3 regions of the Streptomyces sp. NPDC007896 genome follow, and region 2 is predicted to be linked to each of the others. Evidence: riboswitches for the same ligand, from Rfam matches in the RefSeq annotation. Region 2 holds a riboswitch; each other region holds the start of a gene.

Region 1 (10,091 bases), on a different contig from region 2:
CAACCGCACGCGCCCGACGAGCGAGGGCCTAAAAGCTCCAGGGCGGCTGATGGATCGAACTTACAAAGCGGTGGTACCAGCAGGCTCCGCCTCATACCCTGCGCACATGTGCCGCTATGGGATGGCCTACTACAAGCGCCACTTCGTGTGTCTTGCGCGCCGGTCATCGTTCAAACGCGACTGGCCAAACGAGCGTGAGCAGCCTTGCCCGCGTTGCGGTGCCGCCATGATCGATGCTGGGCACGATCTCGCTGTCCCACGCCGCCGAGACGCCGCCGGATGGAAGGCCCTCGGCGTCGTGCTGAAAGCGGGACTGACCTTTCATTCGTGCGGCTGTGGTGGTCCAGGGTTCCGGCCGCGCACACCTGTGGAAGTGCGCGTCAGACGGATCGCCGCGGTACGACTGGGCGTACCTCTTCGGGAGGCATTGCAGCGCACTGAGGTCGATTGAGCGGAGCCGGTGCCTAGACCCGGCGTGCGTGTCTGACTGCGTGACAACGCCCACGAACAGCGCCGGACAGGCGCGCACGCTTGTGGACCATCGCGGCAGGCGAGAGGCATAGCGGCCCAAGGTCAGACGCCCGCCCAAGCTGCTTCGGGACGAAGAGGCCGTGGGCTACGGGCCGTCGCGCTCGATCAGCGGGCCATCGGGGCTCAGCGTGTAGAAGCGCGGCGGCCCCATGGTTTCCGTGATCCTTTTCAACTTCGCTTCTTCCTCCGCAGGGTCAGGCCCGTGAGGGTCCCGCACGTGGAATCCGTGGAGGTCGATGCCGTATGCGTCGATGTCGTCAGGTTCGGGGTGGCCCTCCTGGACGAAGCCGCAGAGCGCGCGCAGGGCGTCTTCGCCCAGGTCCAACGGGTGGAAGGGCAGGGGGTACGGCTCTTCGTCCTCGTCCGGCCAGGGGACGATGTCCGCAGGACGGTCCCCGGCCCAGTAGGGCAGCTCGAAGGGGAGCGGTTCGCCGATGTTCTCGATGATGCCGCTGTCCGGCGACAGACTCAGGGAGCGGACCAGGCGCCCGTCCTCCCACACCGCGAACGCGAGCCAGTCGACGACACTGTGCATGGCGTGCAGGACGAGCCGTCGGCCGGCGCTTGCCGCGACGAGGTGCTCGGGAAGCTGGGACGGGAAGTCGATCATTACCCGTTGGTCGCAGACGATCTCCACGCCCGGTCGGCTCGCGGCGTACGCCGTGTCTTTCGGGGGATACACGCCGCCTCCCAGTGACGAGCCTGAGAGCTGCTCGATCTCCCAGCCCGGGTAAAGGCGCCGCATCATCTCGGACGTCCGCGGCAGGTCTGCCGCCTTCACCTGTCGCAGCAGGCCCGGCACCTCGCCGTCGGCATAGATGAGCAGTCCCGTTTTGGCTCCCATGGCCCCTCCCCGATGAGTCGCGCTCGATGGTCGTCGCACCATAGCCACCGGCACTGATATCGCCAGGAAGGTCCGACCGAGTGCCGCGCTGGGCCGTCCCTGGGCCGTGCGAGGCCGACCAACGCTGACAGTCGGCACCCGTGGGTGACCGCCCCCACCCCGCTCTGGCCTGGGCTGGCGGAGTTGATCTGCGACACTGGATGAGTTATGCCTGCACCCGGAGAACTCACATTCGTCGCCCCCCGCGGAGCCAAGAAGCCGCCGCGGCACCTCGCCGACCTCACGCCCGCCGAGCGCAAAGAGGCGGTTGCCGCGATCGGTGAGAAGCCGTTTCGCGCCAAGCAGCTCTCGCAGCACTACTTCGCGCGGTTCGCGCACGACCCCGCGGAGTGGACGGACATCCCGGCCGCCGCGCGCGGCAAGCTCCAGGAGGCGCTGCTTCCCGAGCTGATGACGGTCGTGCGGCATCTGTCGACCGACCAGGACACCACCCGCAAGACCCTGTGGCGCCTGTTCGACGGCACGCTCGTGGAGTCCGTGCTGATGCGCTACCCGGACCGGGTGACCATGTGCATCAGCTCGCAGGCGGGCTGCGGGATGAACTGCCCGTTCTGCGCCACCGGACAGGCCGGGCTCGACCGGAACCTGTCCACGGGCGAGATCGTGCACCAGATCGTGGACGGGATGCGGGCCCTGCGGGACGGCGAGATCCCGGGCGGCCCGGCGCGGCTGAGCAACATCGTCTTCATGGGCATGGGCGAGCCGCTCGCCAACTACAAGCGGGTCGTGGGCGCCATCCGCGCGCTCACCGACCCCGAGCCGGACGGCCTCGGGCTCTCGCAGCGCGGGATCACCGTGTCTACGGTCGGGCTGGTGCCCGCCATCCACCGGTTCTCCGACGAGGGCTTCAAGTGCCGTCTCGCCATCTCGCTGCACGCGCCTGACGACGAGCTGCGCGACACCCTCGTCCCCGTCAACACGCGGTGGAAGGTGCGCGAGGTGCTGGACGCCGGCTGGGAGTACGCGGCCAAGTCCGGGCGCCGGCTGTCCATCGAGTACGCCCTCATCCGGGACATCAACGACCAGGCATGGCGTGGTGACCGGCTCGGGCGGCTACTCAAGGGCAAGCCCGTGCACGTCAACCTCATCCCGCTGAACCCGACGCCGGGTTCGAAGTGGACCGCCTCGCGGCCCGAGGACGAGAAGGCGTTCGTCGAGGCGATCGCGGCTCACGGGGTGCCGGTGACCGTCCGGGACACCCGGGGCCAGGAGATCGACGGGGCATGCGGACAGCTGGCCGCGACCGAGCGATAGTCTGATCGGCGGCAGTGCCCGGCGGCGCCTTTTCAGTGCCGGCCAGTGTCAGTCAGTTCCTGTCAGCGCAATTTCGTATTCCGACATCTTCATATTCCGACAGGGGAGCGCCACAGCGCTGAGAGTGCGGTAGCCGGAGCACCGGTGGGCCGCAGACCCTCTGAACCTTGCCCAGGTCATTCTGGGTAGGAAGTTCGGGCATCACTCAAGCTGTTGCGCCCTGCCCGGGAACCTTCCGAGGATCCCGGGCAGGGCCGCGTCTCTTCCTGGTCATCCCAGGAGGAATTCAGTGAGCATCAAGAGGACGACCACGGCCGTGGCCATCGGGCTGGGCCTCGTCGCGCTGTCCGCGTGCGGGTCCTCCGACAGCGGCGGCGCCGGGGACTCCAAGACCGTCACGCTCGTCAGCCACGACTCATGGGCCGTGTCGAAGAGCGTGCTGCAGGACTTCGAGAAGCAGTCCGGGTACAAGGTCAAGGTCCTCAAGGACGGCGACGCCGGGCAGGCCGTCAACAAGGCCATCCTCACCAAGGACAACCCCCAGGGCGACGTCTTCTTCGGCGTCGACAACACCCTGCTGTCCCGTGCGCTCGACAACGGGCTGTTCCAGCCGTACGAGGCCAAGGGCTCCGACCAGATCGTCCAGCAGTACCGGATCGACCAGGACAAGCACCGGGTCACGCCCATCGACTCCGGTGACATCTGCGTCAACTACGACAAGGCCTACTTCAGCAAGCACAAGCTGGCCCCGCCCGCCTCGTTCGACGACCTGATCAAGCCCGCGTACAAGAACCTCCTCGTCACCGAGAACGCGTCCACGTCCTCGCCCGGCCTCGGCTTCCTGCTCGGGACCGCCGCGAAGTACGGGGATGGGGGCACCTCCCGCTCGAGCGAAGCCGAGAGTGGGGGAGGGTGGCAGGACTACTGGAAGAAGCTCAGGGCCAACGGCGTGAAGGTGGTCGACGGCTGGGAGCAGGCCTACAACGACGAATTCTCCGGGTCCGCGGGAGGCAAGAAGGCCAAGGCCGACCGGCCGCTGGTCGTCTCGTACGCCTCCTCCCCGCCCGCCGAGGTGATTTACGCCGACCCGAAGCCGAAGACCGCGCCGACCGGGGTCGCGAGCGGCACCTGCTTCCGCCAGATCGAGTACGCGGGGCTGCTGAGCAACGCGAAGAACACCAAGGGCGGCAAGGCGCTTCTCGACTTCCTCATCAGCGTCAAGTTCCAGGACGACATGCCGCTGAACATGTTCGTGTACCCGGTCCGCGAGACCGCCCAGGTGCCCGAGGAGTTCGTGAAGTTCGGCCCGCAGGCCAAGGACCCCGAGACCCTGGCGCCCGCCAAGATCGCCGACAACCGTGACCAGTGGGTCAAGTCGTGGACCTCGCTCGTACTGAAGTAGCGCCTCGGAGGAGCCGCAAGGAGAGCGCGACGCGGATCGGGCTGATGGCCCTGCCCGTCGCGTTCTTCGCCGTCTTCTTCGCCTACCCCGTCGCCGCGATCGTCGCCCGTGGCCTCAAGATCGACGGGGCCTGGCGGTTCGGACGGATCGGTGAGGTGCTCGCGCAGTCCGACATCCGGCACGTCCTGTGGTTCACCACCTGGCAGGCGCTCGCCTCCACGGCGCTCACGTTGCTGATCGCGCTCCCCGGCGCGTACGTCTTCGCGCGCTTCGATTTCAGGGGCAAGCAGGTGCTGCGCGCGGTGGTGACGGTCCCGTTCGTGCTGCCGACGGTCGTGGTCGGTACGGCGTTCCTGGCTTTGGTGGGCCGGGGCGGACTCCTCGACCAGCTGTGGGGCGTACGGCTGGACACTACCGTCTGGGCGATTCTGCTCGCGCACGTCTTCTTCAACTACGCGGTGGTCGTACGAACCGTCGGCGGGCTCTGGGCGCAGCTCGACCCGCGTCAGGAGGAGGCCGCGCGGATGCTGGGTGCCTCCCGGTTCGCGGCCTGGCGCAAGGTGACGCTGCCGGCGCTGAGCCCGGCCGTGGCCGCCGCCGCGCTGATGGTCTTCCTCTTCACCTTCACCTCGTTCGGTGTGGTGCAGATCCTCGGCGGGCCGACCTTCTCCACCCTGGAGGTCGAGATCTACCGGCAGACCTCGGAGATCTTCGACCTCGCGACCGCGGCGGTGCTGACGATCGTCCAGTTCGTGGCGGTCGGCGCGATCCTCGCCGTGCACGCCTGGACCGTACGCCGCCGGGAGACCGCCCTGCGTCTGGTGGCTCCGGAGGTGACCGTGCGCCGCCCCCGCGGGGCCGGTCAGTGGGCGCTGCTGGGCGGGGTCCTGGCGAGCATCCTCGTTCTCCTCGTCCTGCCGCTCGGGGTACTGGTCCAGCGGTCCCTGGACGCACCCGGCGGCTACGGATTCGCGTACTACAAGGCGTTGACCTCGGCCGACAGCGGCATCTTCCTGGTGGCACCGATCGCGGCGATCGGCAACTCGCTGGAGTACGCGCTCGCCGCCACCGCCGTCGCCGTCGTGATCGGCGCTCTGGCGGCCGCCGCGCTCACCCTCCCCCAGTCTCGGCTTCGCTCGACCGGGGGGACCCCCATGACCGGGCGTCTCGTACGGGGTTTCGACGCGCTGCTGATGCTGCCGCTCGGCGTGTCCGCCGTGACCGTCGGGTTCGGCTTCCTCATCGCGCTCGACGAACCGCCCCTGGATCTGCGTTCCTCCTGGATCCTGGTGCCGCTCGCGCAGGCACTGGTGGGCGTCCCCTTCGTCGTACGCACCATGCTGCCGGTGCTGCGGGCGGTGGACGGACGGCTCCGGGAGGCCGCTGCCGTCCTCGGAGCGTCGCCCTGGCGGGTGTGGCGGGAGGTCGACCTGCCGATGGTGCGGCGGGCGCTGCTGATCGCGGCGGGGTTCGCCTTCGCCGTGTCGCTGGGCGAGTTCGGGGCGACGGTCTTCATCGCGCGGCCCGACAACCCCACCCTGCCGGTTGCCGTGGCCCGGCTCCTCGGGCGTGCGGGTGACCTCAACTACGGCCAGGCGATGGCCCTTTCGACGATCTTGATGGTGGTGTGCGCGGTGGCCCTGTTGCTGTTGGAGCGCATCCGCACCGACCGGACGGGGGAGTTCTGATGGCGCGACTCGCGAAGCAAGCGACGCAGGAGGCGCAGGAGGCGCAGGAGGGGACGACGGAGCATCCCCGGACCCGGACCCGGACCCGGGCCCAGACACAGACCCAGGCCCAGACCCGGACGCGCGACGCCCTGCTCAGGGTCGAGGCCGCGACCGTACGCTTCGGCGGTCGGCCGGTACTCGACGCCGTCGGCCTCGACGTCGCCGAGCACGAGATCGTGTGTGTGCTCGGACCGAGCGGCAGCGGCAAGTCCACGCTGCTGCGGGCGGTGGCCGGACTGCAGTCGCTCGACGCGGGCCGCGTGCTCCTGGCGGGACGCGACCAGGCCGGGGTGCCCGCGCACAAGCGGGGCGTCGGGCTGATGTTCCAGGACCACCAGCTCTTCCCGCAGCGGGACGTGGCCGGCAATGTCGCCTTCGGGCTGCGCATGCACGGCGCGTCGAAGGACCAGCAGGCCGCACGGGTCCAGGAGCTGCTGGAGCTGGTCGGGCTGCCCGGGGCCCAGGCGCGCGCTGTCGCCGCCCTCTCCGGTGGTGAGCAGCAGCGGGTCGCGCTGGCCCGTGCGCTCGCCCCGCGCCCCCGGCTGCTGATGCTCGACGAGCCGCTCGGCCAGCTGGACCGCTCGCTGCGGGAACGGCTCGTCGTGGAACTCCGGCAGCTCTTCGGCGAGTTGGGCACGACCGTGCTCGCCGTCACCCACGACCAGGGCGAGGCCTTCGCGCTCGCCGACCGGGTCGTGGTGATGCGCGAGGGACGGATCGCCCAGTCCGGCACGCCACTTGAGGTCTGGCAGCACCCGGCGGACGAGTTCGTGGCCCGTTTCCTGGGCTTCGACAACGTGGTCGCGGCGACGGTGCGAGATCGGCTCGCGGACACCCCGTGGGGGAAGGTCCCGGTGCCGGAGGGCACCGCCCAGGGCCCTGGCACGCTTCTCGTACGACCCGCTGGGGTGCGGCTGGTCGACCCCGCGGACGGGCTGCGCTGCACCGTGGCCGCACGTACCTTCCGGGGCACCCACGTCGCCGTACAGCTGAAGCCGGAAGGCGCGCCGCCCATCGAGGCGGCGTGCGCGCTGCGGGAGGCGCCCGCGCCCGGTGACGAGGTCGGCGTGGCTTTCGAGGCGGCCGAAATCGTCGTGCTCGGGGAGCCGTCGGCGCCGTAGGGTGCGGTTCATGACGCCACTCGCACATGACCGCTACTGCGACGCGATCGAGCGGGAGGTGCGGCTGCTGAGGGACGTGGTGACGTCCGGGGCCGACCTGTCCGCGACCGTGCCGACCTGCCCGGACTGGTCGCTGGAGCGGCTCGTGCGGCACACGGGCGGGGCGCTGCGCTGGGTCGAGCTCATCGTCCGCACGAAGGCGCAGGAGAACGTCCACGACGAGCAGGTGCCGCTCCTTGAGGGACCCGCCGCCGAGGGCGACCCCGCCGCGCTGGACGCCTGGCTCGCCGAGACCGGCGAGATGCTCGTCGCCGCGCTGCGCGAGGCGGGGCCCGCCACCAAGGTGTGGGCCTGGGCCGGGGACCTGAGCTCCGGCTTCTGGGCCCGCCGGATGACGCACGAGCTGGTGATCCACCGCGCCGACGCGACGCCGGCGGCCGGGCTGCCGTACGAGGTGGCGCCCGATGTGGCCGCGGACGCGATCGACGAGTGGCTGGGGATCATCGAGTTCGTGCAGCGGACGCGACCGCACGACGCCGCCGCGGCCGCACTGCGCGGCCCGGGCCGCAGCATCCATCTGCACGCCACCGACACCCCGCCCGAACTCGACGCAGAGTGGGTCGTCGAGCTCACCGAGGAGGGTGTCGTCTGGCGCAGGGACCACGAGAAGGCGACCGTCGCGCTGCGCGGCCCGCTCACCGACGTCCTGCTCGCCTTCTACCGCCGACTGCCGCTGGACGACGGGCGGTTGGAGGTGCTGGGGGAGCGCGAGCTGCTGGACTTGTGGCTGGAGCGGGCGACCTTCGGCTAGCCGGCGCACCCGGACAGGCGTGTGGCCCGCCCCCTTCGAGAGGGACGGGCCACACGTTTCACGCGGAGGTACGGTGTGCGGTTCAGCTCGACTTCGAGGCGCCGCGGCGACGCATGCCGAAGAACACCGCTCCGCCGCCGACCAGCACGAGGGCACCGGCGACACCGGCGATCATCGGCGTGTTGGAGTTCGCACCGGTCTCGGCGAGGTTGGAGCTACCGGCCGCGGGGGACGGGGCGTTGTCGCCCGGCGTCGCGGGCGCGGCGCTGCTCTGCGACTCCGACGGGTTCGCGGAAGGCGTCCCCGAGGAGGCGGGCGAGGACGGGGTCTCCGACGGCTTCGGGGTCTCCGAGGCCGACGGCGAGGGCGACTCGGTCGCGCAGGCCGTGGACGGAGCGGTCACGTTCTCCTTTATGTCCGCGTCGACCTGGTTTCCGGCCTTGACGTGGACGCGGTACGTGGCGTTCGGCTTCCAGTCCTCGGCGAAGGTGATGGTGACGCCTTCGCGTGAACCCTTGACCTCCTGCTGGCCGACCTTCTGCACGTCGGCACCGTTGTTCTCGAGGAACACGGAGACGACCGCCGGAGTGCCGGAGTAATCCACGTCCGTGACGGCGATGACGCCCTTGGTGCCGTCACACTTGGCTTCGGCGGAGAACTCACTGATGTTGCAGGCAAGGGCGTTGCCGGCGGCACCGAGCGCGAGCGCGGCGGTGGCGGAGGCAACACCGAGGATTCGCACGGAACGTGCGGTACGGCGAGATATGGACACGATTGCCCTTCACAGAATGCGCAACTGCGGGGGGTTTAAGGGGGGTTCTGCTGTGTCAACAGGGCCCCCTCGGGCCTCACAGGTTTATAAGTGCCGCCTAAGGGCTGTCAATGCATATGCCCTGCCGTGCCGTCGGCTTTGCCTTGTCATTAACCGCCGAGGCGTTTGAGCGCCTCCGGTGCCTCCTCGATCCGGTCCACCAGTGCGATCCGGGACTCCATGGACCGTTCGCGGGCAAGGGACTGGAGAAGGGGCCAAGTGGGGTGTTTTTCGGTCCAATGCGCACGGTTCACGAGAACCATGGGGGTGGGCTCGCCGCGTGACTCGTAGTAGTTCGGGGTGGCGTTGTCGAAGATCTCCTGTACGGTCCCGGCGGCGCCCGGCAGGAAGACGACACCCGCGTTCGAGCGGGCCAACAACCCGTCCTCCCGGGTCGCGTTGGCGAAGTACTTGGCGATGTGGGCGGCGAAGGCGTTCGGCGGTTCGTGGCCGTAGAACCAGGTCGGGATGCCGACGGAGGGGCCGCCGTCCGGCCAGCGCTCGCGCACGGCGAAGGCGGCGCGCGCCCAGTCGCCGATGGAGGGGGTGAACGACGGTGCCTCGGCGAGGAGCCGGAGCGCCTCGGTGAGCATCTCGTCGTCGAACGGGGCGGCGTACGCGCCGAGGTTCGCGGCCTCCATCGCGCCGGGGCCGCCGCCGGTGGCGACCGTGAGCCCGGCGCGCGCCAGTTCGCGCCCCAGGCGTGCGGCGCCCTCGTAGGCCTCCGTGCCGCGCGCCATCGCGTGACCGCCCATCACGCCCACGACTCGGGTGCCGGCGAGGAGTTCGTCGAGCGCGTCCGACACCGAGTCGTCGTGGATCGCGCGCAGCATCGACGCGAGGACGTCGCCGTCGGCCTTGGTCTGCTGGAACCAGGCGTACGCGCGGGCGTCCGGGGTCGCCTCGTAACCCGTGTCGAGCGACGCGAAGAGCTCGTCCGGGGAGTAGAGCGATCCGCGGTAGGGGTCGAAGGGCAGTCCGGGTATGGGCGGAAAGACGAGCGCGCCGGTGGCCCGTACCCGTGCAGCCGCCTCGGGGTCCATCGGGCAGCCGAGGAAGACGGCGTCCGCGGTGTCCACGGCGAGCAGGGCGTCCGTACGGTCCGTCAGATCCACTGCCTGGACGCGGAACCGGGCGAGCGAGCCGTACTCCGAGACGACCTTGTCGAACTCGGCGAGGGACTCGATCTCGCGGTCATGGGCGGCGTGAAGGGGAGTTGGCTGCACGCGGCCATGCTAGGGGTGGGTCCTTCGGCCGCGGGCGGCGGTCTCCCCCCTTTGAGTGTGAGGGGGACACGCGCGTGAGTGTCCCCCCCGGGGGGTGCTCAGCTCTGGACCGCGGCCGGGTCCATCCACATGACTTCCCAGGTGTGGCCGTCCAGGTCGTCGAAGGTGCGGCCGTACATGAAGCCGTGGTCCTGGGCCTCCCGGGTCCCCGAGCCGCCCGCCGCGAGGGCCTTGTCACAGAGCTCGTCGACCTTCTCGCGGCTCTCGGCGCTCAGACACAGCAGCACCTCGCTGGTCTTCG
Region 2 (10,091 bases):
GCCGGAGGGCGCGACGGTGAGGGTGGCGACGAGCGTGTCGAGGGCCGTGTCGGCGGCGACGAGCCGTCGCTCTCCGTTGACGAAGATGTTCATACGGTCTGCTCCGTGAGTGCTGTGCTGAAGCGCCCGGGGGCGAAGGGGCGGGCCTCTTCCGGAAGCTCGCCGGTGGTCAGGACGTGCGCCATGGCGTCCCCGGTGACGGGCGTGAGCAGGACGCCGTTGCGGTAGTGCCCGGTGGCCAGCAGCAGCCCGTCGAGCGCGGTCGGGCCGAGCAGCGGCGCGTTGTCGGGCGAGCCCGGCCGCAGGCCCGCGCGCGTCTCGGTGAGCGGCAGCTCGGTGATCCCCGGCACCAGCTCATGGGCGTCGCGCAGCAGCTCGTAGACCCCGCCCGCGGTCACCGTCGTGTCCCAGCCCAGCTCTTCGCTGGTGGCGCCCACGACGAGCTCACCGTTCTCCCGCGGCACCAGATAGACCTGGCTGCCGCGCACCACGGCCCGCACGGTGCGGCTCAGGAACGGCGCGTACCGCTTCGGCACCATCAGCCGCAGCACCTGACCCTTCACGGGCCGTACGGGCGGCAGTACGTCGGCGGGCACGCCCGGGAGCTTCCCGCTGAGGCTTCCGGCGGCGAGCACCACCTGCCCCGCGACCAGCTGTTCACCGTCCGTCGTGACGACCCCGGCGGCCCGGTCCCGTACGACGGTCAGGCGCTCCGCCCACGTCCGGTGGAACTCAACTCCGGCCCGCTCGCACGCCGTGACCAGGGCCTTCGCGAGCCGGCGCGGGTCGATCTGGTGGTCTCCGTCGACCCGCAGCCCGCCGCGCACGCCCGGCGCGAGCATCGGCTCCAGACGGCGGCACTCCCGGCCGCTGAGCCACTCCGATTCGAGCCCCGAGCGGTGTTGCAAGGCATGCAGTTCGCGCAGGTGGGCGCGGTCGTCGGCGTCCAGCGCGACGGCCAGCGTGCCGCACCGGCGGTAGCCGAGGTCCTGGCCGCTCGCCTCGGTGAGTTCGGCGGCGAAGTCGGGATAGCGGCGCGCGGAGGCGAGGTTCAGGCCCAGCAGGGTCTGCTCGCCGTAGTGCAGCTCGGTGACGGCGGCGAGCATTCCGGCGGCCACCCGTGCCGCCCCGCCGCCCGGCTCGGGGTCCACGACCGCGACGGTGAACCCGCGCTGCGCGGCCCGCCAGGCGGTCACGAGACCGATGATCCCGCCCCCGATGACGAGGACGTCCGACGTACGTGCGTCCGATGACGGCGCATCCGATGAACGTGCAGGTGTACGCGTAGGCGACATGGGCGTCCAGCCCCTCCCTTCGCCGGCATGACCCGGATCAGGTTCGTACGGTCGGAGGCCGCCAGCCTCCCTCTCAGCCCGGTGCGTCCGGGCTCCCGCGAGTGCTTTACGTTCGCCACCCTAGCCCGCTGCCGTATGTCTCAGTAAGGGAGCCTCCGTCCGGGGCCCGTTCGCGGGTCCGTACGCGCACCCGGTTCGCGGACCGAGAGAAGGACGGCGGGATCCGTTGTGGAACAGGTCACTGCGCACGTCCCCTGACTGACAGATTGTCAGTTGTCTATGGTGATCAGGTGAGCGAGCAGACGCGGGCACAGGTGCGGACGCAGGGGCGTACGGCACGGCGGGTCGTCATCGTGGGCGCGGGCATGGCCGGCGTGCAGACGGCGGTCGCCCTGCGGGAACAGGGTTTCACCGGGGACGTGACGCTGATCGGCGCCGAGCCGCACCAGCCGTACGACCGGCCACCCCTGTCCAAGGCGGTGCTGCTCGGCAAGGCCGAGGGCTCCGCCTTCGACATCGACTTCGAGGCGCTGGGCATCGAACTGCGACTCGGCTGCGAGGCGCTGGGCCTGCGCCCCGCAGACCACGAGCTGGACACCGAGGCAGGACCGGTGCCGTACGACGTCCTGGTCCTCGCGACCGGCGCGGAACCGATCCAGCTGCCCGGCGCACAGGGCGTCCCCGGCGTCCATCTGCTGCGGACGCTGGACGACGCCGAGCGACTGCGCCCCGTGCTCGCCCAGCAGCACGACATCGTGGTCGTCGGGGCGGGCTGGATCGGCGCGGAGTTCGCGACGGCGGCGCGTGAGGCCGGGTGCGCGGTCACGGTCGTCGAGGCCGCCGACCGGCCGCTGGCCGGGGCACTGCCCGCGGAGGTGGCCGCGCCGATGACCGCCTGGTACGCGGACAGCGGCGCGTCGCTGCGCACCCACGCGCGCGTGGAGCGCGTCGAGCCCGGTGCGGTGGTCCTCGACGACGGCTCGCGGGTGCCGGCGGGCGCCGTGGTCGTCGGCATCGGCGCGCGCCCCGCCACCGCCTGGCTGGCCGGTTCCGGCGTCGAGCTCGGCGCCCACCGGGAGGTGGTGGCCGACAGCCACCTGCGTACCTCCGTGCCGGACGTCTACGCGGTCGGCGACTGTGCTTCCTTCCCGTCGGGCCGCTACGAGGAGCGCCTTCTCGTCCACCACTGGGACAACGCCCTCCAGGCGCCGCGCACGGTCGCGGCGAACATCATCGGCGAGGCCCCGGTGGCGTACGACCCGGTCCCGTACTTCTGGTCCGAGCAGTTCGGCCGCTTCGTCCAGTACGTCGGCCATCACGCCCCCGCCGACACGACCATCTGGCGGGGTGACCCGTCGGGTGCGGCCTGGACGGTGTGCTGGCTCCGCGAGAGCCGCCTCGTCGCCCTCCTGGCCGTGGGGCGTCCCCGTGATCTGGCCCAGGGCCGCCGCCTGATCGAGGCGGGCATGCCCATGAACCCGGACATCCTGGCCGACCCGTCCCGCCCTCTGAAGGACGCCACGGCATGACCGCCCGGTTTCCGTCGCCCGGACGGCGGTCCGGGGGGCGCTCGGGTACCGAGTGTCAGTCCGGGATGGCAGGCTTGTCCCGTGACCGAGATTGACGCAAAGATCGATGCTCTCGTCCCCGCCTGGCTCACCCTCCCCGACATCGCCGAACAGCTCGGCGTCGAGGTGACCCGCGTCCGGCAGCTGGTCAAGGAGGGCCAGCTGATCGCCGTACGCCGTGGTGAGAACCGCGCGCTGCACGTCCCCGCCGCCTTCATCGACGGGAACGAACAGAAGGTCGTCAAGGGCCTGGCCGGCACCTTGACGCTCCTGCGGGACGACGGCTTCTCCGACGAAGAGATGCTCGAGTGGCTCTTCACCCCCGACCCGAGCCTGCCCGGCACCCCCGCGCAGGCTCTGAGCGAGAATCGCGGCACGGAGGTGAAGCGCCGCGCCCAGGCGCTCGCCGTCTGATTCGACCGACCGTCCGGCGTACGGACCACGGCCGGCCCCGGACCACCCCGGCCGCCGCGGTCCGTACGCACCGCATCACATCCGTAGGGTGCCTACGACAGCCGTACGCACCGCACCACGGGGGATACACGCATGCCCGAGAACGCCGCCCGCACCCGCCTCGCCGACGCCCGCGTCTACCTCTGCACGGACGCCCGCAAGCGCCAGGGCGACCTCGCCGAGTTCCTGGACGCGGTCCTGGCCGGCGGCGTCGACATCGTGCAGCTGCGTGACAAGGGCATGGAGGCCGCCGAGGAGCTGGAGCACCTCCAGGTCTTCGCGGACGCCTGCGCCCGCCACGGCAAGCTCCTCGCGGTCAACGACCGCGCGGACGTCGCCCATGCCATCGGCGCCGACGTACTCCACCTGGGCCAGGGCGATCTTCCCGTCCCCGCCGCCCGCGCGATCCTCGGCGACGAGGTCCTGATGGGCCGCTCCACGCACGCCGAGTCCGAGGCGGCGGCCGCCGCCGTCCAGGACGGCGTGGACTACTTCTGCACCGGCCCCTGCTGGCCCACCCCCACCAAGCCCGGCCGCCACGCCCCGGGCCTCGGCCTGGTCCGATACACGGCCTCCCTCGCCACCGACCGCCCCTGGTTCGCCATCGGCGGCATCGACCTCGGCAACCTCGACGAGGTACTGGAGGCGGGCGCCCGCCGCGTCGTCGTCGTACGGGCCATCACCGAGGCGGCGGATCCCGGCGCGGCGGCGGGCGAATTCGCCAAGCGGCTGCGTCAGGCGTAAGCGGCGGCCGCGTCAGGCACAGCGGGCGCGTCGATGGTCCGGCCAACGGTTGGACCGGTTGTCCCACCGGTGTCCGAGGGGTGGACAAGAAGTCGACAAATTGGACAATTGGCGTCGGTTCGGTTGGGAGACCGCCGCCCCCTGACTAACCTGCGGGTATGGCCCTCGGATCTGCTTCCACCAGGACTGATCGCGCACGCACCGTGCGCGACATGCTCGCCACCGGCAAGGCGACGTACTCGTTCGAGTTCTCCGCGCCGAAAACCCCCAAGGGCGAGCGGAACCTGTGGAACGCGCTGCGTCGCGTCGAGGCCGTCGCCCCCGACTTCGTCTCCGTCACCTACGGTGCCGGTGGCTCCACCCGCGCGGGCACGGTCAAGGAGACCGAGCAGATCGTCGCCGACACGACGCTCACCCCGGTCGCCCACCTCACCGCGGTCAACCACTCCATCGCCGAACTGCGCAACATCATCGGCCAGTACGCCGACGCCGGCATCCGGAACATGCTCGCGGTCCGCGGCGACCCGCCCGGCGACCCGATGGGCGACTGGGTCCCGCACCCCCGGGGCCTGACCTACGCCGCCGAACTCGTCCGTCTCATCAAGGAGTCCGGCGACTTCTGTGTCGGCGTCGCCGCCTTCCCCGAGATGCACCCCCGCTCCGCGGACTGGGACGTGGACGTCGCGCACTTCGTCGACAAGTGCCGGGCCGGCGCGGACTACGCGATCACCCAGATGTTCTTCCAGCCCGAGTCGTATCTGCGCCTGCGTGACCGGGTGGTGGCGGCCGGCTGTACGACACCGGTCATCCCGGAGGTCATGCCGGTGACGAGTGTGAAGATGCTGGAACGACTTCCGAAGCTCAGCAACGCTTCGTTCCCGGACGTCCTGAAAGAGCGGATCCTCACAGCCAAAGACGATCCGGCGGCTGTACGCTCCATTGGCATCGAGTTCGCGACGGAGTTCTGCGCGAGACTGCTGGACGAGGGAGTCCCCGGACTTCACTTCATCACGCTCAACAACTCGACGGCGACGCTGGAAATCTACGAGAATCTGGGCCTGCACCACCCGCAGCAGGCCTAGACCGGTCGCACCCACGTACGACACACTGCGTAGCGGCCACTGGGAGAGGGGCGTACATGGGCTGGACGGTCCTCTATATCGCGTTCGGCATCGTCGCGCTGTGGCTGCTCGGCGAGGTCCTGCTGCAGTACAAGGCGCGGTTGCGCTGGCGCTTGCTCGCGTTCGTGGGCTTCCTCGGTGTCGTCTTCGGCGTGCTGATTCCCTCCGTGATCGTCATCGGGCTCGGCGCGGCGGCCTTCGCGGTCGGCCAGACGTACGTCACCCTGTCGTTCCGCCGCGGTTTCGCGGAGGGCTGGGCCGTGGGCAACCGGCAGGGCGCCGACAGCGGCGCCGGCAAGGGCTTCGGCAAGAGCAAGCGACGCCGCGGTGAGGAGCACCAGGACCCGGCGCTGGAGGTCTCCGACCTCGAAACGGACGAGGGAGCCGAGGCCAGGGCCGAAGGAACGGCCCGAGGCGCGGCGTATCCCCAGGGCGACGACTTCACCCGCGAGGACGACGTGTTCTCGCCCGCGCACTCCGACCGGTTCATGCCGCCCGGCTCCGGCGACCTGACGGCCGCCGAGGCCACCGCCGTGTACGAGCCCCAGCCCCTGCCCGACGACACCGGCTCCTACGGCGTCTACAGCGACACCGCCTACGCGGCCGCCACCGACCAGTCCTACGCCACCGCGGCCCAGCCCCAGGACCAGCAGGCCTACGCGTACGACGGTTACTCGACCGGGTACGACCAGCAGCAGTACGGCTACGACAACGGCCAGCAGCAGTACGCCGCCTACTCCGACCCGTACAACGGCACGCAGACCTACAGCGGCGCCTCGTACGACACGACCTACGGCGGCGGCGAACAGCAGTACACGCAGCAGCAGGCCTACGGCCAGGACCAGTACGCCACCGGCGGCTACGGCGGCGAGACCCCGGCCGGCGGTGTCTGGGTCCCGCAGCAGCGCAGCACCGACGACCCCTACGGCGGCGAACTCCCGCCGGAGCAGCCCTATCCGTACCAGGGCAACGGCAACGGCAACGCCAACGGCGCCGGGTACGACGAGCAGTACCGGTACTGAGGGCCGCCCTCCCCGGGCGGCCTTCGGCGCGCCGGTGCGCTCACTGAGAGCCCCGGAACTGCGGTCCCTCCACGATCAGCCCGGACACCAGGGCGCCCGACATGCCCGCGTGCGGGAGGCCACCGCCCGGATGGGCCCAGCCGCCGACCACGAACAGCCCCGGCACGCGGGTGGTGTTCGACGCGTGCAGCAACCGACCGTCCGCCGCGGCGAGCGCCGGGGCGGGGACGGCGCCGCCGTCCGCACCCGTCTCCTCGGCGAAGTCGGCCGGAGTGCGGACCTCGTGCCACAGCAGACGGTCGCGCAGGCCCGGTATCGCGCGCTCGGCGATATCGAGCACCCCCTCCACGTCCGCCTCGGACACCGACAGGCCCGACGGCACCGTGACGCTCAGCGTGACCGCCTCGTGCCCCGCGTCCGGCGCGAGGGCGGGGTCGTCAGGGCGCGTCACCGTCACGGTGGGCGAGGAAGGGAACCCCGGACGCTCACCGAAGAGCCGGTCCAACTCCTCGGCCCGGTCCGCCGCGTGCACCACCGTGCGGTGTGCCACCCCCTCGGGACGCCCTCCGCGCAGCGCCAGTAGCACGGTCAGCCGACTCGGCGCCCCGCGCTGCGGCGCGACCTCGTCACCGCCCCGCAGCGCCGCCCCGGGGACCAGGGCGTCGAGCGCTGCGGGCGCGACACCGGCGACCACGAAGTCGGCGTCCGCGACCTCGCCGTCGGCCAGCTCCACACCCGCCACCCGGCCGTCCTTCTCGACGATCCGCGCGACCGGCGACCCGAAGCGGAACTCCACCCTGCGGGCCACGCACCGCTCGTACACCGCGCGCGCCAACTCCCGTATGCCGCCGCGCACATACCAGGTGCCGAAGGCGTGCTCCATGTACGGCAGCACGGCGGCGCTCGCCGGGGTGATACGCGGATCGAGCCCGTGGGCGAGGGCGTGACTCTCCAGCAGGGCCGTGAGGCGCGGGTCGCGCAACTCCCAGGCGCCGACCTCGGCGAGGGTCGTGGCGCGGCGGGTGCGCAGCAGCTTCTTGTGCGGCACCGAGGGGTAGGGCTCGCGCTCGGCGAGCACCGGCCAGTTCGGCCACAGCGGCTCCTCCAGGAGCGGCCTGCGGGTGCGGTCCCAGGCCTCGCGCGCCCGCACCAGGAAGTCGCCCCACCGTGCGCCCGCGCCCGCCCCGAGGGCCTCGTCGAGGGCGGTGACGGCGCCCGCGCGCGAGGCGTTCGGCAGACCGACCTTCGTGCCGTCGGCGAAGACATGGCGCGAGGACGGGTCCACCTGGACCAGCTCGACGCACGCCTCCAGCGGCTCCTTGCCCGTCTTGACGAACAGATCGCGGTAGACCGCGGGCAGCGGGAGCAGTCCCGGGCCCGTGTCGAACATGAAGCCGTCGCGCTCGAAGCGGCGCACCGCGCCGCCGTACGTCGCCGTGCGCTCGTACACCACCACCCGGTGGCCCGCGACGGCCAGCCGGGCGGCGGCCGCCATCGCGCCCATCCCGGCGCCGATCACCGCAATCCGTCCCATGCCGGCGACTTTATCGGCCGCCACTGACAACCCGGCCCGCGGTGCTCAGTCGGGTGGCTGTCCCACCCGCTCGGCCAGGCGTCTCTCCTCCCGGCGCTGGGCCCTGCGGCGCAGGAACCGGCGGATCCGTGAGATCAGGAAGAAGAGCGCCAGCAGCCCTGCGAGTAGCAGCACGCCCGCGATGATCGCCGCGGCCTCCGGGTGGAACATCGCGAAGGTCAGGATCCCGGCGACCCCGAGATCCTCGGCGGTGCTCATGATGAGGTTGCTGAACGGCTCCGGCGAGGTGTTGATCGCCATTCGTGTCCCGGCCTTGACCGTGTGGCTCGCCAATGCCGTCGAACCGCCGATCGCACCCGCCGCCAGATCGGAGAGCGAACCGCTCTGCCCGGCGAGCAGGGCCCCGACCCACGCCCCCGCCGCTGGGCGGATCACGGTGTGCACCGAGTCCCACACCGAGTCCACGTACGGGATCTTGTCGGCGACCGCCTCGCACAGGAAGAGAACGCCCGCTGTGATCAGGATCTCAGGGCGCTGAAGGGACTCGGGGACGTCGTCGCTCAGGCCGGTCGCTCCGAAGATGCCGAGGAGCAGCACCACCGCGTACGCGTTGATGCCACTGGCCCAGCCGCTGGTGAAGACCAGGGGGAGTACGGACACGGACGCGATCGTAACCAGTCGACGACGGTCCGTCCTGGGCATGAGTGCGTACGGCTGAGTATCCGTACCTAGTGCGTGAGATGAGTACGCGCGCGGATGGGGCCCGACCTGCGCGAAAGAGAGAGTGGAGGCACGGAAAGGGGCGCGGCTCCGGCACCGCCGACACGGGGCGGCGGAACGGTCCTCGCGCCCTTGGCCGCTCCTTCCGCCGACTCCGTCGGCGGGAGTGAGGCACGGGGGAACCCGGGGGACGACCGAACGGGGGCCCAACGGGGGAGTACGGGGGAGCACGGGGGAGCACGGCGAAGCGCCGGTTCGAGGTGGCCCGTGAAGGATGCGGCCACCTCGGACCGGCGCTTGGCCGTGCTCCGCTTCCGTACCGAGCCCTGTCAGCTCACCGGTTGCCGCTCACGCGCCCCTGGAGCAGCCGCGACAGCGCCGCGTGGACGTCGTCCAGGGAACGCTCCGGCTGGAAGGCCTGCCAGTCCAGGGCGGCCACCAGGACCATCCCGACCAGCGCGGCGGCCGTCAGCGGAATGTCGATCTCGTCGCTGAGCTCGCCGTTCGCCACCCCTTCGCGCAGCACGCGCTCGACGACCGCGACCGCCTCCTGCCGGACCACCATGAGCGTGGACTGCCAGGCCCGGTTGGTGCGCCACAGCTCGGCCACGTAGAGCTGGGTGAAGGCCGGGTAGCGGTTGATGAAGGCGAGCCCGGCCCTGATCATCGCGTCCAGTGCGTCGACCTTGGTGCCGCCGTCCCGCTCGGTGCGCTCGGCGGCCTCCCGCAGGGAGGCGGTGAGGAGTCCCACGCCGTGCCGCAGCAACTCCTCGAAGAGGACGGACTTGCTCGCGAAGTTGTAGTAGACGGTGCCTTTCGCGACCCCGGCCCGCTCGGCGATCTCGTCCACGGTGGTGGCGGAGAACCCCTGTTCCGCGATGAGGGTGACCGCCGCCTCGTAGAGCTTCTGCCGGGTCGCCTCGCGACGGCCGCCGCCTGCCGTGGTGCTGCTGCTTTCCATGGCCCTGATTGTCACAGGCTCAGCTCGGGGTGCAGACGGTCGAGGGTCCACACCTGCTTGCGGTGTGCCGACAGGGCGGTGAGCGCGAGCGCGCCCGCGGTGAACGCCGTCAGGACGGCGCACGCCTCCCAGACCGGTCCGAGACCGCCGCCCGTGATGAGCCTGCGGAGGGCCTCGACGACGTAACTCATCGGCAAGAAGGGGTGGATCGCGTTGAAGAAGCCCGGACTGGTCTGGACGGGGTACGTGCCGCCCGCCGAGGTCAGCTGGAGCATCAGGAGGGCGAGTACGAGGATCCGGCCCGCCGCTCCGAAGCGTGCGTTCAGCCACTGCACGAGCGCCGCGAAGCACGCCGTCACCAGGCACAGGAAGCCGACGGTCCCGGCCGCCCGCACCATCTCCAGGCCGATCGCCCAGTGCAGCACGGACATCAGGGCCACCGTCTGGAGCACGCCCAGGGCGGCCACCGGCAGCCAGCCCGCCAGCGCGATGCGCCACGCCGAGGCACCCACCGCGAGCGCGCGCCGGTTCAGCGGCTGGATCAGCATGTACGCCACCATCGCGCCCACCCACAGGGACAGCGGGATGAAGTACGGGGCGAAGCCGGTGCCGTAGTTGGGCGCCTTGTGCAGGTCCTTGGAGGCGAGCTTCACCGGGTCTGCCATGACCTGGG
Region 3 (10,091 bases), on a different contig from region 2:
TGGCCGCGGCCCGTGGTGCGCCGTGAACGGGTCACGCTCACCGGCCAGTTGAGCACCTCCAGGGACGTCCTGGTCCGGGACGTCCGGGCGCCGGGGCTGCGGGCCGGCGACCGTGTGGTGTTCTCCCTCGCGGGCGCCTACACCTCGTCCGTGCCCCACCGGGCGTTCGCCAGGTTTCCCGAGCCCGGCTTCCACTTCGTGGACCCGGGCACCGACGGCGATCAGTCCCGATAGCACCACGAGGAGCGGCATGACAGACGAATTGAACCGTTCGACGACGGCCGATGCCACGACCGACTTCACGCACGGCATCACCGACGCCGTCGTCGACAGCCTGCGGGGCACGGCCGATACGCGTCTGCGTGAACTGCTCGGCGCGCTCACCCGTCATCTGCACGACTTCGTGCGCGAGACGGAGCCGACGATGGCGGAATGGGAACGCGCGATCGGATTCCTGACCGCGACCGGGCAGCGGTGCACCGACACCCGCCAGGAGTTCATCCTGCTGTCGGACGTGCTCGGCGTCTCGATGCTCGTGGAGACGCTGGGCGGACGCCGCGACCCGGGTGCCACCGAGTCGACGGTCCTCGGTCCGTTCCACCTGACCAGATCGCCGATCCGCGCACTCGGCGCGAACATCGACCTGGTGGGCAGGGGCGAGCCGTGCGTCGTCAGCGGCCGGGTACTGGGCAAGGGCGGCACCCCGCTGCCGGGCGCGGTCCTCGACGTGTGGCAGGCCGACTCCGAAGGCTACTACGACGTACAGCAGCCGGACGTCCAGCCGGCCGGCAATGGGCGAGGACTGTTCACGGCCGACGCCGAGGGCCGCTTCTGGTTCCGCACCTGCGTACCGAGCCCGTACCCGATCCCCACCGACGGCCCGGTCGGTGAACTGCTGCGCGCCACGGCCCGGCACCCCTACCGCCCCGCCCACATCCACTTCATCGCCTCGGCCGAGGGCCACGCCCCGGTCACCACGCACATCTTCGTCGCGGGCAGCGACTACCTCGACTCCGACGCGGTGTTCGCGGTCAAGAAGAGCCTGGTCCAGGACTTCACGGAGACCGACGACCCGTCCCTGGCGGGGGAGTTCGGCGTCCCGAACCCCTTCCGCCACGCCCGCTTCGACCTCGTACTGGAACCGGAATGAGCACCATGACCGACATGAACACCCCGCTCGACTTCTCGTACGAGACCCGGCCCGCTCGGATCGTCTTCCGGCCCGGCGCCGCCGTCTCCGCGACCCCCGACGAGGCCGCCCGGCTCGGGCTGCGCAGGGTGCTGGTGGTCTGCGGCAGCAGAGGCGAGGACACGGCACGCGCGGTCGCGGACGCCCTGGGCGAGGCCTGCGCGGGGCTGCACGCCGAGGCCCGGATGCACGTACCCGTCGAGGTCGCCGACCGGGCCGTCGAGGCGGCGCGCGCGTCCGGCGCCGACGGGTGTGTCGCGGTCGGTGGCGGCTCGGCGATCGGCCTCGGCAAGGCGATCGCGCTGCGCACCGGCCTGCCCCTGATCGCCGTGCCCTCCACCTACTCCGGCTCCGAGATGACACCGGTCTGGGGACTCACCGAGCACGGCGCCAAGCGCACCGGACGCGACCCCGCCGTCCAGCCCCGCAGCGTCGTCTACGACCCCGAGCTCACCTTCTCGCTCCCCGTGCCCCTCACCGTCACCAGCGGCGTCAACGCGCTCGCCCACGCCGTCGAGGCCCTCTACGCGCCCGACGCCTCGCCCCTCGTCTTGCTCATGGCCGAGGAGGGCGTACGGGCGATGACACAGGCCCTGCCGCTGGTGGCCGCCGCCCCCGGCGACCTCGACGCGCGCGCCCGGGCCCTTTACGGCGCCTGGCTCTGCGGCGCCTGTCTCGGCGCCACCACCATGGGCCTGCACCACAAGCTGTGCCACGTCCTCGGCGGCACCTTCGGCCTGCCGCACGCCGAGACGCACACGGTGGTCCTCCCGTACGCCCTCGCCTACAACGCGCCCGCCGCGCCCCGGGCGATCACCGCGCTCTCGCGCGCCCTGGGCGGCACCGACGACGTCCCGCACGCCCTGCGGGCGCTGGCCGCAAGCCTCGGCGCCCCCCACGGTCTCGCCGAACTCGGCCTCAAGGAGACCGACCTGGCGGTGGCCGCCGAACAGGCCGTCGCACAGACGTATCCGAACCCGCGCGAGGTCACCGTGGAGGGTGTGCTGGCGCTGCTGACGGCGGCGTACGAGGGCGGGGAGCCGAGCGTCGGCGAGTAGGCCGCGGCGCCGTGCGGACCCCTCCCCCTGGGGCATACCGCGCCCGCCGGGCTATCCTGACCGCCGAACCGGACACGGGGTGCCCCGCACGAGGGCTGAGATCACACCCGTCGAACCTGAACCAGTTAGGACTGGCGGAGGGATGTCTCATGTCGTTGCCGTATGCCCGTAACGCTCGCGGCGAGGTGGCCGTCGGAGGCCCGCAGGGCGTTTTCGACGGGCGGATGCCCACCGCCCCGGGGGACCTGCACGTCGAGGCGCGTGGAATCGCCCCGGTCCCGGAGGACCACCGCTACGGCGGCCCCGGCCGTCTGTTCACCGTGTGGTTCGCCCCCAACCTGACCATGACCGGCGTGTTCACCGGCACCGTCGGCATCGCGCTCGGCCTGGACTTCTCCACCGCGCTCGCCGCCGTCGTGCTGGGCACCCTCCTCGGGGCGGTACCGACCGCGTACCTCGGCACCTGGGGGAGCCAGACCGGCGCCGGACAGCTGCCGCTCGCCCGCCTCGCGTTCGGCCGGGCCGTGGTCGTCCCCGGCGCCCTGCAGTGGCTGTCGTCCATCGCCTGGGACGCGCTGATCGGCCTCTTCGGCGGGGACGCGCTGGCCCAGCTGTGCGGCTGGCCGTTCTGGCTGGGTGTGCTCGTCATGATGGCGGCGCAGGGGGCGCTCGGCGTCCTCGGCTACGAGGCGATCCACCGACTCCAGACCGTGATGACCTTCGCCCTCGCCGCCGCGTTCGTGGCCCTGACCGTGAAGCTCCTGAGCGGCGCCCACACCACCCCCGCCGCAACCGCCCACGGCGCCGACCGGGCCGGGGCCTTCGTCCTGACCTGCACCATCGCGCTCAGCCTTGCGCTGTCGTGGGCCCCGTACGCGAGCGACTTCAGCCGCTATCTGCCGCGCACGGCGTCCCGCCCGCGCATGTTCTGGTACACCCTGGCCGGTGTCAGCGTGTCCTTCGTGGCCGTCCAGGCGCTCGGACTGTGGGGCGCGGCCGTCTTCACCGACCAGACCGCCCGCGGGGTCGACACCCTGCTCGGCGGGGGCGCCCTCGGCGCGTTCGGGCTGCTCGCCGTGGCCCTCGCCGCACTGAGCAGCAACGCCATGAACGACTACAGCGGCTCGCTCGCCCTGCAGACCATGGGCGTACGGCTGCCGCGCCCGGCCGCCGCCGCGCTGGCCGCCGTCCTGGGCTTCCCGCTCGTGCTGTGGATGCACGCCGCCGACACCACGGCCCGCTTCCAGAACGTCCTGCTGTTCGTCGGCTACTGGATTCCCGGGTTCGTCGCGATCGTCGCCGTCGACTGGCTCGCCCGGGCCAGGGCCCGCGGCGGCGCACCCGTCGACCTGGCCGCCGAGAGCGCCCGCCCGCGTCCGTGGTGGCCCGCGCTCGTGGCGTTCGTCGCCGCCTTCGCCGCCGCGGTGCCGTTCATGAGCACCAGCCTGTACGTCGGCCCCGTCGCGCATGCCCTGCACGGCGCCGACACCGCCTACGGGGTGGCGTTCGTCGCGGCCCTGCTGGTCTACGTCCCGCTGCGCCTGCGCCGCTGACCCCGCCCCCCTCTCACCCCCTTCGTACGGAGTGACACCCACCATGCCCGCGAACAAGCCGACCGCCCCGCCCCGCGTCCTGACCATCGCCGGATCGGACTCCGGGGGCGGCGCCGGCATCCAGGCCGACCTGAAGACCATGCTTGCGCTGGGCGCGCACGGGATGAGCGTGCTCACAGCCGTCACCGCGCAGAACTCCCTCGGCGTACAGGGAGCCTGGGAGCTTCCGGCCGAGGCGGTGCGCGCGCAGTACCGCAGCGTCGTGGACGACATCGGTGTGCAGGCCGTGAAGACCGGCATGCTCGCCTCGCCCCTGCTCGTCGAGACCGTCGCCAAACTGCTCTCGGACGTCGGCGTGCCCGTGGTGGTGGACCCGGTGAGCGTCTCCAAGCACGGCGACCGGCTGCTGGCGGACGACGCGCTGGACGCCGTACGGACCGCCCTGCTGCCCCTTGCGACGGTGGCCACCCCGAATCTCGACGAGACCGCCGAGCTGACCGGGATCAAGGCCACCGGTGAGCGGGACATGTGCCGGGCCGCGGAACAACTGCTGTCGTACGGGCCCCGCTGGGTCCTGGTGAAGGGCGGCCACCTGCCCGGCGAGGCCGTCGACCTGCTGACCGACGGCACCGAACAGCACTGGTTCCGGGCCCCGCGCCACGACAACCGCCATACGCACGGCACCGGTTGCACCCTGGCCTCGGCCATCGCGGTGGGGCTGGCACAGGGGCGGGCGGTGCCGGAGGCGGTGCGGCTGGCGAAGGAGTACGTCACCGGCGCGATCGCCGCGGGATTCGCCCTGGGCTCGGGCCTCGGACCGGTCGACCACGGCTGGCGGACGCGCGCCTGAACGCCGCGGGCGCGTCCGCACGGCGGACGAGGCCGTCGTCCGCTGCGACCGACGGGGAACCCGGACGTCAGCCGGTCGGCGTGATCGTTGTCTTCAGGACGTCCGCCAAGGCCGTCGTGGGGCGGCCGAGCAGGCGGCCCAGCGTGGGGTCGACCGGCGTGAACCGTCCCTGCCGGCTCGCGGCGAACAGGCCGAGGAGCAGGTCGGCGCCGGCCTCGGGCAGACCGCGGGCGAGCAGGCTCGCGCGGTAGTCGGCGTCGGAGACGACCACTCGGCGGACTTCGCGGCCGGTGAGCCGCGTGGCGATCGCCGCGATATCCGCCAGGTCGAGCGACTCGGGGCCGGTGAGCGCGGGTGTCGTCCCGTCGAGGCCCGCACCGGTGAGCGCGAGCGCCGCCGCCTCGGCGAGGTCGGCGTGGGCCGTCCAGGCGACCGGTCCGTCCTCCGGCGCGGCCAGCTCGCCCGTCTCGAGCGCGTGGCCCAGCAGCATCACGGCTGAGGAGGCGTAGAAGCCGTTGCGCAGCGAGGTGAACGGGACCCCGGACTCCCGGAGCGCCGCCTCGGTGGAGGCGTGGTCGCGCATCGGAGCGAAGGGAGAGGACGGGTCCGAGCCCATGTGGCTGGTGTAGAGGATGCGCTTGGCTCCGGCTGCCGCCGCGGCCTCGATGGCGGTGCGGTGGTGGTGGACGGCATCCACGCCGGTGCTGTCCGTCGACACGACGAGGACCTGCTGGGCGCCCTCGAAGGCGTCCGCGAGGCTCGCGGGGTCGCCGAAGTCGCCCTGGCGGACGCGCACGCCCCGGTCTTCGAGCTCTCGTGCCTTCTCCGGGTCGCGCACACTGACGCCGATCCGCTCGGAGGGGACGCGCTCCAGCAGCCGCTCGGTGATCAGCCGGCCGAGTCCGCCGTTGGCGCCGGTGACGATGATCATGACAACCTCTTCCCTGTTTCCATCGATAACGTGATGACGGTACCACTGGAAATTCTCATCGGTAACAGGATTCTGTTATCGTCGGAATCATGGAGAGTGAGGACGTCACCGCGGCGGACGGGCACCGTGAACGCATCGTCGCGGCCGCCGCCCGACTGCTGGCCGAAGGCGGGCCGGACGCGGTCTCGACCCGGGCGGTGAGCGCCGCGGCGGGCGTGCAGCCGCCGACCATCTACCGGCTCTTCGGCGACAAAGAGGGCCTGCTCGACGCGGTCGTCGCCCACGGCTTCACCGCGTACCTGACCAGCAAGACCGCGCGGAAACCCACCGATGACCCGGTCGAGGACCTTCGCGCCGGCTGGGATCTGCACGTCGGCCTCGGCCTGGCCAACCCGGCGCTGTACACCCTGATGTACGGCCGGTACCGCCCCGGCACGCCCTCGCCTGCGGCGCTCGCCGCCTTCGGGGTCCTCGCCGAGCACATACGGCGCGTCGCCGAGGCGGGCCGGCTGCGCGTCCCCGAGGACCGCGCCGCGGACCTCGTCCACGCGGCCGGCTGCGGTACGACGCTCACGCTCATCGCCACCCCCGAAGACCGCCGCGACCCGGAGCTGTCCCGCACCGCCCGCGAGGCGGTCATCGCGGCGATCGCCACGGACGCCCCCGCCGCGCCCGCACGCGGGCCTGTCGCGGCCGCCGTCACCCTGCGGGCCGTACTCCCGCAGACCGACGCCCTGACGGCGCCGGAGCGCGCCCTCATGGAGGAGTGGCTCAACCGAATCGCCGACCAGGCCTGAGGGCGACCCGGACTGAGGGTGGCTCGGCCTGGGAGCGACCTGGACTGAGGGTGGCCGGTTCGGCCTGGTGTGGCCCGGTCGGCGGGGGCGGCCGCCCCCGTGCCTACGCGGAATCGGGTAGGACGGCCCACCGCATCCGAGTACGCGTACTCATGATCGATTTCCTTGCCTCGCGCAGGCTGGTCCCACAAGCCGTCCAAAGGGAGCCATCGTGCGTATGACAAGCCGAGTTCACCGCCCGTCGTCCATGATCAGCAGTGGCCCGGCGCGGTCCGCCCTGGGCCTCGCGCTGGCCTGCGTGACCCTCGCGATGCTGACCGGCTGCTCCACCGAGGACGCGAGCTGCGGTGGTGGCGAGTACCCGGTCATGGCGGTGGGCAGCACCGGCAGCACCTGCGTGTCCAACGGTGACGAGCCGCCGAAGGGGTACGTCCGCTATCCCGAAGGGAAGGTCCCCCAGCACGTCGGCGACAAGTGGGACACCTACTGGAGCACCCACACCATCGACGAGAACGGCAAGATCATCAAGGCTCCCGACGCCGGGGCGTGACCACCGGCTGCTCGGCGACGCCCGGCCGCTTCGGTCAGGACTGGGCCATTCGGCGGTGCATGGGCGGTCGATCAATGATCTCGATGTACATGATCCGGCCGTCCACGACGTCCAGGATCAGCATGCCTTTCGAGGGCATGAGTGGAACACACCGATGGCCCGGGCCGTACGGCTGCCCCTGCGGATGATCTGCCGTTTGGATGCTCTGGCAGAAGTCGTCGCCGCAGCCGCACTCACCCACCAGGCGGACATCCCGCACACAGATGGCCAGCTCGCGTTCACCCTCCTCCTCCAGGAGGGTGGCCAGTTCGGCGACGAGGTCCGGGAAGACATCGCGAACGAGGGGGTGCTCCTGCTCCATGCGGGGAGGGTAGCCGCAGCGGTCGACCGGGCGCCGATCAGGGCCGTCCATCGCTGAACGTCACACGAGTGGCGGGTGGCCGTGCGCTAGAAATCGAACACGTGCTTGAATTCGGGTATGACGTACCCACACTTCCAGGGCCGGGATGCAGGCCGGGGCCGGAGAGGCGAGGCTGGATCCATGTCCGAACCGTTGCCTGTCATCGTGGCTCCGCCGAGTGACACCGGTGGCCGCCGAGTCCGAGTGCACGGCGAGAACCTCGGGTTGGCCTACAACCTGGAGGACCTGTCCGAATTCCTGCGACGCGCGGGTCTTGACGTGGACCCCGTGACCGCGGCGGTGTCCCCCCTCATCGACTGGCGCGGTGTCGGCCCGGAGTACTGGGGGCCCGAGACCCGCAGATGAGGGCGCCCCTGTGGCTGCTCCGTGTGGCCGCTTCGTGTGGCCGCCCCGCGCGGACGGCCACACGTGCAGCCGTCGTACGCACGTACGTCCGACGGTGCTGAGTGGTGCCGTCGATCGTGCGTCTTGTCGCGCCGATCGGTGACCGGTACAACGGGAGCGTGACCGACACATTCGAGCCACCCCCGGAGTCGGGGTCCGCAATCGCTACGTCGGAGGGGCGGCGGTGGACCAAGGAGTCGGCCGGGGGCTTCTTCGCGGCCATCGCCGCCTTCGTGGTCGTGCAGGCACTGGTCTTCGAACCCGTCAGCCGGTTGCTCCCCGACTACGCGCACCGTGTGACCGCCCTGGCGGGGATCCTGGCCGCGACGCTCGCCTACCCACTCGCCACCCGGTGGCTCAAGCGCCTGCCCTCGTCGGCTCCGCCGAAGTGAAGTCCGGGGCGTAGCCGTACCCTCGGGGCGCCATCGAGGAAGACCCCCTGGGCGGGGTCGTTCACCGGTCCCAGGTCCCGTGCGGCATTCGCCGTGCGGTCGCCGCGCTGCCGTCGGGTGGCCTCGTCGAACTAGCCGGACTGGCTGTACTGGCCGCACTCGCGACACCGCTTCCTCGTGCGCGCCCCTGCGCCGTGCGTCCTGTGCCCCGCGCCGCGGCGGCGGGGTGGGGCGGGGCGCCTTCGCCAACTCCGCCTCCTTATCAGTTGGTTGGCCTTTCATCACTCAGACACCCCCTGACGCTTGCGTTGTCGACGAGAGGGGGAAGGGTGATCTGGGCATGCCAATCCGACCGGGGTGTGCCCGACCCACCCCCACATCGCGGTCGATCAGGAGGACGCAGTGAAGAGAAGCTCGCGCATCCGCAAGGTCTCGCTCATCCTCGGCAGTGCGGTCGCCCTGGTCGTCGCCTTCCCCGGCAGTGCCCTAGCCGCCCCGCCCCAGGCCCTGCCCGCCAACGCGGACGGACTGGAGCAGACGTTCCAGCCGGCCTTCGACTACGACACGGACGGCTGCTACCCCACCCCCGCCATCGGTCCCGACGGGACGATCAACCCCGGCCTCAATCCGTCCGGCGCCCTCAACGGCCAGTGCCACGACGCCTCGGACCTCGACAACACCAACGGCTACTCGCGCGAGAAGTGCAACAACGGCTGGTGCGCCATCATGTACGGCCTCTACTTCGAGAAGGACCAGGCCGTGCTCGGCAGCGGCCTCGGCGGACACCGCAACGACTGGGAACACGTCGTGGTGTGGGTGCAGAACAACGAGGCCCAGTACGTCTCCACCTCCGCCCACGGCAACTTCAACATCTACGGCCGTGACCAGATCCGTTGGGACGGGACCCACCCCAAGGTCGTCTATCACAAGGACGGTCTGAGCACCCACTGCTTCCGCCCCGCGAACTCGAACGACGAACCGCCGGAGAACCACTACCACGCCTGGCAGTTCCCCGACCTGGTCGGCTGGAACGGCTACCCCGCCGGTCTGCGCGACAAGCTGAGCGCCTACAACTTCGGCAGTGCCGTCTTCGGCCTCAAGGACGGCAACTTCAACTACCACCTGGAGAAGGCGAAGCCGGCCGGTATCCCGTTCGACCCCAACGCATGATGCCTCGTCAATTGACGCGATACTCAGGTGAGTTGGTGAGGCCATTGGCCACTCTCGACGCGTGATCGTGACGTACATCACCCTGGAGGGGGTGGAAACGTGAAGCAGGGCTTCACGTCCTCATGGCATGCTCACATCTAGTTACTCGTCGGTAATTCCATGCCACCCCCACCCCCCTCAGGACTGAACTTGCGCATCCGCAAGCGGCCCTTGCGCGCCCTCGTGCCCGCGCTCGCCGCCTCCGCCCTCTTCCTCGCCGCCGGCTGCTCCGCGGACCCCGGCCAGAGCTCCGCCGCCGAACGGACCCCGGACTCCGGCACATCCGCGACCGCGACCGCGAACAGCGACCAACCGCTCGCCGTCGCCGCCCCCGCGACGGCGGCCACCTCGACCGCCGTCGCGCGCCCCGGTACGGCCGGCGGGAAGGCCCGCAAGACCTCACTCAAGGTGAAGTCGTACGACAGTCACACCCGACGAGCCGTCATATCCACGGTCAGCAAGGGCACTTCATCGCCGTCCCCGACCGGGGCCCCGACCCCCGCGGGCACCGCGACGCCGGGCCGCACCGCCGTCGGCGACGTCATCGCCAGTGCCCCCGCGCCCGGTGCCCCGGACGGACTCCTTGCCAAGGTCACCAAGGTGATCGGTGAGACGGCCGACGGCACCGAGGTCCAGACCGCGCCGACGACCCTGGACACGCTGCTCGGCGACGACGACGCGAAGGGCACCGTCCCGGTCGACCCGGCCTCCTTCGACGTCGAGCGGCTGCTGCCCGACGTGAAGGTCTCCTGGGCGA

What was found. Region 2 has a riboswitch for thiamine pyrophosphate ahead of thiO (glycine oxidase ThiO). Riboswitches for the same ligand answer to the same signal wherever they lie in the genome.
Region 1: another riboswitch for thiamine pyrophosphate. It lies ahead of ACFZDJ_RS30265 (thiamine ABC transporter substrate-binding protein); the one in region 2 lies ahead of thiO (glycine oxidase ThiO).
Region 3: another riboswitch for thiamine pyrophosphate. It lies ahead of ACFZDJ_RS43295 (cytosine permease); the one in region 2 lies ahead of thiO (glycine oxidase ThiO).

Annotation. Positions count from the first base shown of each region.
Region 1 covers NZ_JBIBKX010000010.1:141,192-151,282, reverse strand. The annotation lists gene ACFZDJ_RS30275 (DUF6928 family protein) at 617-1,375, opposite strand; gene rlmN (23S rRNA (adenine(2503)-C(2))-methyltransferase RlmN) at 1,583-2,689, shown strand; TPP riboswitch at 2,781-2,899, shown strand; gene ACFZDJ_RS30265 (thiamine ABC transporter substrate-binding protein) at 2,979-4,091, shown strand; gene ACFZDJ_RS30260 (ABC transporter permease subunit) at 4,067-5,779, shown strand; gene ACFZDJ_RS30255 (ATP-binding cassette domain-containing protein) at 5,779-6,942, shown strand; gene ACFZDJ_RS30250 (maleylpyruvate isomerase family mycothiol-dependent enzyme) at 6,953-7,753, shown strand; gene ACFZDJ_RS30245 (LAETG motif-containing sortase-dependent surface protein) at 7,836-8,525, opposite strand; gene ACFZDJ_RS30240 (LOG family protein) at 8,675-9,790, opposite strand; gene ACFZDJ_RS30235 (VOC family protein) at 9,889-10,091, opposite strand, start outside.
Region 2 covers NZ_JBIBKX010000001.1:450,123-460,213, reverse strand. The annotation lists gene thiS (sulfur carrier protein ThiS) at 1-93, opposite strand, end outside; gene thiO (glycine oxidase ThiO) at 90-1,295, opposite strand; TPP riboswitch at 1,293-1,404, opposite strand; gene ACFZDJ_RS02075 (NAD(P)/FAD-dependent oxidoreductase) at 1,586-2,824, shown strand; gene ACFZDJ_RS02070 (Rv2175c family DNA-binding protein) at 2,906-3,277, shown strand; gene thiE (thiamine phosphate synthase) at 3,410-4,060, shown strand; gene metF (methylenetetrahydrofolate reductase [NAD(P)H]) at 4,219-5,142, shown strand; gene ACFZDJ_RS02055 (hypothetical protein) at 5,199-6,203, shown strand; gene ACFZDJ_RS02050 (FAD-dependent oxidoreductase) at 6,244-7,737, opposite strand; gene ACFZDJ_RS02045 (DUF4126 domain-containing protein) at 7,783-8,397, opposite strand; gene ACFZDJ_RS02040 (TetR/AcrR family transcriptional regulator) at 8,792-9,418, opposite strand; gene ACFZDJ_RS02035 (YhgE/Pip family protein) at 9,430-10,091, opposite strand, start outside.
Region 3 covers NZ_JBIBKX010000019.1:14,236-24,326, forward strand. The annotation lists gene ACFZDJ_RS43280 (alanine racemase) at 1-234, shown strand, start outside; gene ACFZDJ_RS43285 (dioxygenase) at 251-1,150, shown strand; gene ACFZDJ_RS43290 (iron-containing alcohol dehydrogenase) at 1,165-2,247, shown strand; TPP riboswitch at 2,313-2,407, shown strand; gene ACFZDJ_RS43295 (cytosine permease) at 2,397-3,800, shown strand; gene thiD (bifunctional hydroxymethylpyrimidine kinase/phosphomethylpyrimidine kinase) at 3,844-4,650, shown strand; gene ACFZDJ_RS43305 (NAD(P)H-binding protein) at 4,718-5,581, opposite strand; gene ACFZDJ_RS43310 (TetR/AcrR family transcriptional regulator) at 5,671-6,378, shown strand; gene ACFZDJ_RS43315 (SCO0607 family lipoprotein) at 6,596-6,928, shown strand; gene ACFZDJ_RS43320 (hypothetical protein) at 6,963-7,289, opposite strand; gene ACFZDJ_RS43325 (hypothetical protein) at 7,470-7,694, shown strand; gene ACFZDJ_RS43330 (hypothetical protein) at 7,853-8,125, shown strand; gene ACFZDJ_RS43335 (NPP1 family protein) at 8,528-9,295, shown strand; gene ACFZDJ_RS43340 (hypothetical protein) at 9,491-10,091, shown strand, end outside.